2 regions of the Sediminicoccus sp. BL-A-41-H5 genome follow, and region 1 is predicted to be linked to the other one. Evidence: predicted binding sites of a transcription regulator. Region 1 holds the regulator's gene; the other holds the start of a gene.

Region 1 (3,583 bases):
GTATAGACGCCCGGCGCGCCACCCAGCGCTGCGACCGCGAGGCCACTGTCATCGGCCAGTGCCGGCAGGTCGGTCGCCCGCGCCGCCGCCTGCGCCTTGATCTTGGCGTTGGCCACGAAGGTCGCGCCCGTCTCGGCGGGCTCCGGCAGGCCGAGGGCGCCGGCCGATATCAGCTCCAGGCCATGCGGGGCCAGCAGCCCGGAGAATTCGCGCAGCTTGCCCGCATTGTGGCTGGCAAGCACCAGCTGGCCCGGCGCGAGTTTCCTCACAGGCCGACGGCGGCCTTCTGCGCCGCGACGAGCTGCGCCACGCCATCGCGCGCCATGTCCAGCATCGCCAGGAACTGCGCCTCGCTGAAGGGCGCGCCCTCGGCCGTCGCCTGCACCTCGATCAGGTTGCCATTGCCGGCGAGCACGAAATTCGCATCCGCATCCGCCGTGCTGTCCTCGGCATAGTCGAGGTCGATGATCGCCTCGCCGCCCGCGATCCCGCAGGAGATGGCGGCGACGTGGTCCGTCAGCGGGATGGCGCTCATGATGTTGTTGCGCTTCGCATGTTGGAAGGCCAGGTGCAGCGCGACCCAGGCGCCGGTGATGGCGGCGCAGCGCGTACCGGCATCGGCGTTGATCACGTCGCAATCCAGCGTCACCGTCATCTCGCCCATCGCCTTGCGATCGGTCACGGCGCGCAGGCTGCGGCCGATCAGGCGCTGGATCTCCTGCGTGCGGCCGGATTGCTTGCCGCGCGCCGCCTCGCGATCACCGCGCGTGTGGGTGGCCCGCGGCAGCATGCCGTATTCGGCCGTCACCCAGCCCAGGCCCTGGTTGCGCAGGAAGGGCGGCACGCGCGCCTCCAGGCTCGCGGCGCAGAGCACCTCGGTGTTGCCCATGCGGATGAGGCAGGAGCCTTCCGCATGCTTGGCGATGCCGGTCTCGATCGAGATCGGGCGCAGGGCGTCGGGGGCGCGGCCGGATGGGCGCATGTTCGGGCAATCCTCAGGGTTTCTCCGGCGGCACTCAGCACAAGCGGGGCCGCATGACCAGTGGTTGCCGCGCAAAGGTTGACCAACGCTTCCCGGACAACCAAGCTATCAGAAGCGATGCACACCCCCTTCAAGACACCCCTCGTCGCGGTGCCGAGTATCGCCACCAGCGCCCTGGACCCCCGCTCGACCGCCGTGCTGCGCGAGCTGGTGGAGGTCTATGTCGCGACCGGCGAGCCCGTGGGCAGCCGCACCCTCTCCCGCCGCCTGCCGCTGAACCTCTCGCCGGCCTCCATCCGCAACGTGATGGCGGATCTGGAAGAGGCGGGCCTGCTCTATGCCCCGCACACCAGCGCCGGCCGCCTGCCGACGCAGCAGGGCCTGCGCCTGTTTGTGGATGGCCTCCTGGAATTCGGCGACCTGGCCGAGGAGGAGCGCGCCGAGATCGCCGCCCGCTGCGCGGCGCATGGCCGCTCGCTCCAGGATACACTGGCGGAAGCCGGGCAGATGCTCTCCGGCCTCGCGGGGGCCGCTGGCCTCGTCGTGGCGCCGAAGGGCGAGGCGCCGCTGCGCCATATCGAATTCGTGCCCTTGGGCCCCGGCCGCGCGCTGGTGGTGCTGGTGCAGGGCGATGGCCGCGTGGAGAACCGCGTGATCGAGGTGCCGCCGGGCCTGCCGCCCTCCGCGCTGGTGCAGGCGGGCAATTATCTCAACGCCCGCCTCTCCGACCGCACGCTGGACGAGACGCGCGCCAACGTCATGACCGAGATCGCCGCCAACCGCACCGCGCTCGATGCGCTCACCACCCAGGTGGTGGAGGCCGGCATGGCGACCTGGGCGGGCGGCGGTAGCGGCTCGCTCATCCTGCGTGGCCAGGCGCGGCTGCTGGAGAACATGGAGAACCTGGCCCGCGTGCAGGAGATCCAGGCCCTGTTCGAGCGGCTGGAGGCGCAGGAGACCACCCTCAAGCTGCTGGAACTGGCCCAGCGGGGCGAGGGGGTGCAGATCTTCATCGGCGCCGAGAGCGGCATCTTCTCCACCGCGGGCCTCTCCGTGGTGGTGGCCCCATTCCGCAACGGGCAGGAGAAGATCGTGGGCGCCATCGGTGTGATCGGGCCATCGCGCATCAATTACGGCCGCGTGATCCCGGTGGTGGACTACACCGCGCGGGTCATCGGCCGGCTGCTGGGTTGATCCCGCGCCGCCACGCGCCTACCTCTGAGGCATGAGCGAACAACCCAACCCTTCCCCGGCCGAAGCCGCGCCGGAGACCCCTGACGCGCCCCCGCCCGCACCGACGCCGGAGGAGCGCATCGCCGCCCTCGAGGCCGAGCTGGCCGAGATGAAGGACCGCTGGCTGCGCGCCGAGGCCGAGGTCCAGAACGTCCGCAACCGCGGCAAGGACGAGGTGGAGAAGGCGCGCAACTACGCCGTGCAGAAATTCGCCACCGACATGACGGAAGTGGCCGAGAACCTGCGCCGCGGCCTGGACCTTCTGCCCAAGGCCGAAGAGGGCGAGGCCGAGATCATCGGCAAGATGCGCGGCGGCTTCGAGGGTGTGGAGCGCTTCCTGCTGCAGCGCCTGGAAACCCACGGCGTGCATCGCAAGCCGGCCGAAGGCCAGCCCTTCGACCCCGAGCTGCACCAGGCGATGAGCGAGGCCCCGGCCCCCGAGGGCGTGGAGCCCGGCACCGTGCTCCAGGCCTGGACCAGCGCCTGGACGCTGAACGGCCGCTTGCTGAAGCCCGCCATGGTGGTGGTCGCCGGGAAGGGCTGAACGCCCTGGCATGAATTTCGCTCCACGGGAGGGGCGGCGCCGGATTTGCCGGTTTCTGCCGCGCCTTTCAGCAGGAGTGAGCCCATGCCCCTGTCCCGTCGCCTCATCCTGGGCAGCGCGCTCGCCGCGCCCGTCGCCGTCTCGGCGCAACCGGCCTGGCCGAGCCGCCCGGTGCGCGTCATCAACCCCTATTCCCCCGGCGGCACCACGGATGTGGTGATGCGCCTGATGAGCGAGCGGCTGGAGCGCGCCTTCGGCCAGCCCTTCGTGGTGGAGGCGCGGCCCGGCGCGGGTGGTTCGGTCGGCACGGCCCAGGCGGCGCAGGCCGCGCCCGATGGCCACACGCTGCTCATCACCAACACCGGGCCGCTGACGGTGGCGCCGACGCTCATGGCCAACATCACCTATCGGCCCGAGAGCTTCACCTACATCACGATGTTCGGCGGCGCGCCCATCGTCTGTGCCGTGCGGGCGCAAAGCCCCTACCAGACCATCCAGGACTACGCGGCGGCCGCCCGCGCGCGGCCGGAGGGCATCAGCTTCGGCAATTCGGGCGCCGGCTCCATCGGCCACCTGGCCGGCATGCTCTTCGAGCAGGCCGTCGGGGTGAAACTGCTGCATGTGCCCTTCCGCGGCGCGCCCGAGGCGCAGGCGGCGGTGCTCTCGGGCGATGTGACCTCGCTCTGGGACACGATCGGTGCGCATGCGGGTTCTGTGCGGCAGGGTTCGCTGCGGGCGCTCGCCTTCACCAGCGCCGAGCGCATCGGGATTTTTCCGAGCGTGCCAACGGTGCGCGAATCCGGCTTTCCCTCGGTGGTGGCGAA
Region 2 (3,583 bases), 620 kb from region 1:
CGAGGCAGGAGGCGGCGAAGACGATCGCGGTGGGCGCCAGGACGACCAGGAGGAAGCCCAGGGTCGGGTTCTGGTTCAGGAAGTTCACGGGCGTCTCCGATGCGGGGCGCAGGCTCGGGCAGGTGGGGCCCGCTTTCAAGCCCACCCCGGCGCCTGAGGGCGGAGAGACCTTCCAAGCCCATCCGGCCGCAAGGCGGCCGGCGCCGCCCGGCTGACCTCCTGGCCCAGAGCGCCCGTGGCGCGGCGAAGCCAAACGGCCGGAGGCCGCGCGCGGCGTTTGAGGGCGATTAGAGCATGATGCGTTGAGGCGGAATCGCCGAAACGCTGAAACGCTGAAACATTCTCTCAGCAAAACCTAGAGCGAGCGAAGTGAACGCAGCACGCTCTAGGCTCGAGACTCATTCAGCACCAGCAGATGATTGCGGCTGCGATGGCGACGGCCGAGGCGCAGTTGTTGGCGAGCTTGTCGTATCTGGTGTGGATGCGGCGCCAGTCCTTCAGCCGGCTAAAGGTTCGCTCGATGGCGTTTCGCGCTCGGTAGGCAGTCTTGTCGAAGGGATGGAACCGCCTGCGGGTGGGGTTGTTCGGGATGACCGGCAGGGTGCCCCGCTCGGCGAGAAACGCACGCAGGCCGTTGCTGTCATAGGCCGCGTCGGCCAGGAGCTTGGCTGACGGGGGCAGGCGGGCGAGTAGGTCGTGAGCGGGGCGCATGTCGCCCATCTGGCCGGGCGTCACGACGAAGGTGAGAACGCGGCCCGTGCCATCGGTTACGAGGTGGATCTTGGTCCCGCGACCGCCGCGGGAGCGGCCAATGGCCTGGAACTCGGCCCCCCTTTTCCGCCCGCCGCCGCGCGCTGTGCCTTGGCTGTCGTGCTGTCGATCAACTGCAGACCACCTGGCGTCGCCTGTACCAGCGCGGTCAACATCTGCGTCCAGATGCCGCGCTGCGACCAGCGGTGATAGCGATTGTAGATCGTGGTGGGCGGGCCATAGATCCGAGGGCAATCCTGCCAGCGGCCGCCATGCTTGAGCATGTGCACGATCCCGCTGAGCACACGCCGGTCGTCCACCCGACGTGCCCCGGGCTGGTTCTGCGGCAGGAGCGGCGCGATCGCTTCCCACTGCCGATCCGTCAGCCAAAACCCATGCGCCATCCGCGTCGCCCCCCTGAACGAAGGCAGCGAATCACATCGCAACGTGTCGAAGCCAGACCTGATTGGGTTTGGAGCCTAATGCAATAAAAACACCCCATTCGCGTATTTCAGGTCCGCCGAGCGGATCAGCGCGGCACTCGCCACACGGACGGAGTGCAAGGGCCCCTCGATCTCGCGCTTCCAGTAGTCGAGGAAGCGGGTCAGTTCCGGAAAGCTCGGGGCGAGGTCGTGCTTCTGCCAGATGAAGGTCTGAAGAACGCCCGGGTGGTCGGGCATATGGTAGAGGATTTCCGCCGTGGTCAGGCGCCAGTCCTTTTGGCGGACCATGGGGGAGAGAACATCCAGCATCAGGCAGCCTCCGTCAGGGTCGTCTCCAACCCGCGGGACCGGCTGATCCTCCGGCCGGCCCGTGCTTCGGGCTGGTCACGTCATGAGGCTGACATGATCGGAAGCGGCTTTTCCAGAAAAATCTTTCGTCGAATCAGGCGATTAGCACTCGCACTCAGAGAGTGCTGCCATCCGCCTTGACTCTGGCCGAGGCCAAGCCTAACTCCCTGGCACTCCTCGCCAGTGAGTGCCAACAGGCGCCGCGCGCGGGGAGGTTCCCATAGCCTGACCCATCAGGAGGAAAGAACCGACATGAAGTTCCGCCCCTTGCACGACCGCGTTCTCGTTCGCCGTATCACGGCCGAGGAAAAGACCGCGGGCGGCATCATCATCCCCGACACCGCCAAGGAGAAGCCGCAGGAAGGCGAAGTCCTGGCCGTCGGCGCCGGCACCGTGAATGAAGAGGGCAAGGTCCGCCCGCTCGACGTGAAGGCGGGCGACCGCATCCTGTTCGGCAAGTGGTCCGGCACCGAGGTGAAGGTCAACGGCGAAGAGCTGCTGATCATGAAGGAATCCGACGTGATGGGCATCGTCGAGGCCTGATCGGCCCGCACGACCATCGCTTTCAACCCCATATGAGGTGATCAAATGGCTGCCAAAGACGTGAAGTTCGGCGCTTCCGCGCGTGAGAAGATGATCCGTGGCGTGGACATCCTGGCCGATGCCGTGAAGGTGACGCTGGGCCCCAAGGGCCGCAATGTCGTGATCGACAAGTCCTTCGGTGCGCCCCGCATCACGAAGGACGGCGTGACCGTCGCGAAGGAGATCGAGCTCTCCGACAAGTTCGAGAACATGGGCGCCCAGATGGTGCGCGAAGTGGCCTCGAAGACCAACGACATCGCCGGTGACGGCACCACCACCGCGACCGTGCTGGCCCAGGCCATCATTCGCGAGGGTGCGAAGGCGGTCGCCGCCGGCATGAACCCGATGGACCTCAAGCGCGGCATCGACAAGGCCGTGGCCCAGGTCGTCACCGAGCTCGAGACCAAGACCAAGAAGATCACCACCTCCGCCGAGGTCGCCCAGGTCGGCACGCTTTCCGCCAATGGCGAGAAGGAAATCGGCGAGATGATCGCCTCCGCCATGGAGCGCGTCGGCAATGAGGGCGTGATCACGGTCGAGGAAGCGAAGAGCATCCAGACCGAGCTCGACGTCGTCGAGGGCATGCAGTTCGACCGCGGCTATGTCTCCCCGTATTTCATCACGAATGCGGAGAAGATGATCGCTGAGATGGATCAGCCCTACATCCTGATCTTCGAGAAGAAGCTCTCCCAGCTCCAGCCGATGCTGCCGCTGCTCGAGGCCGTGGTGCAGAGCGGCCGTCCGCTCGTCATCATCGCCGAGGACGTGGAAGGCGAGGCGCTGGCCACGCTCGTGGTCAACAAGCTGCGTGGCGGCCTGAAGATCGCCGCCGTGAAGGCGCCGGGCTTCGGTGATCGCCGCAAGGCGATGCTGGAAGACATCGCGATCCTGACCGGTGGCCAGCTGATCAGCGAAGATCTCGGCATCAAGCTCGAGACCGTCACGCTGGCGATGCTGGGCAAGGCCAAGACCATCCGCATCGAGAAGGAGAACACCACGATCGTGGATGGTGCCGGCTCGAAGGACGAGATCAACGGCCGTTGCGAGCAGATCAAGGCGCAGATCGAGGAGACCACCTCGGACTACGACCGCGAGAAGCTGCAGGAGCGCCTGGCGAAGCTCGCCGGTGGCGTGGCCGTCATCCGCGTCGGTGGCAGCACCGAAGTGGAAGTGAAGGAGCGCAAGGACCGCGTGGACGACGCGCTGCACGCGACGCGCGCCGCCGTTCAGGAAGGCATCGTGCCGGGTGGCGGCACCGCGCTGCTGCGCGCCTCGACCAACCTGGGCAGCCTGAAGGGCCTGAACCCCGACGAGCAGGTCGGCATCGAGATCGTCCGCAAGGCGATCCAGGCGCCGGTGAAGCAGATCGCTGCGAACGCCGGCAAGGACGGCGCGGTGATCGCGGGTGAGGTGCTCCGCTCCAACGAGTGGACCTTCGGCTACGACGCCCAGCTCGACGA

The links. The regulator HrcA, encoded in region 1, represses chaperone genes, less so after heat shock. The targets are predictions, from matches to a motif close to GTTNGCACTCNCNNNNNGNGAGTGCNAAC.
Region 2: the regulator HrcA is predicted to act here: its motif matches at 1,708-1,736, upstream of groES (co-chaperone GroES).

Annotation. Positions count from the first base shown of each region.
Region 1 covers NZ_CP192601.1:2,702,816-2,706,398, reverse strand. The annotation lists gene rdgB (RdgB/HAM1 family non-canonical purine NTP pyrophosphatase) at 1-269, opposite strand, end outside; gene rph (ribonuclease PH) at 266-982, opposite strand; gene hrcA (heat-inducible transcriptional repressor HrcA) at 1,100-2,176, shown strand; gene ACQ860_RS13250 (nucleotide exchange factor GrpE) at 2,208-2,759, shown strand; gene ACQ860_RS13245 (Bug family tripartite tricarboxylate transporter substrate binding protein) at 2,844-3,583, shown strand, end outside.
Region 2 covers NZ_CP192601.1:3,322,022-3,325,604, forward strand. The annotation lists gene ACQ860_RS16260 (DUF4239 domain-containing protein) at 1-88, opposite strand, end outside; gene ACQ860_RS16265 (IS5 family transposase) at 403-1,005, opposite strand; partial or broken gene ACQ860_RS16270 (transposase) at 984-1,154, opposite strand; gene ACQ860_RS16275 (usg protein) at 1,230-1,502, opposite strand; gene groES (co-chaperone GroES) at 1,794-2,084, shown strand; gene groL (chaperonin GroEL) at 2,130-3,583, shown strand, end outside.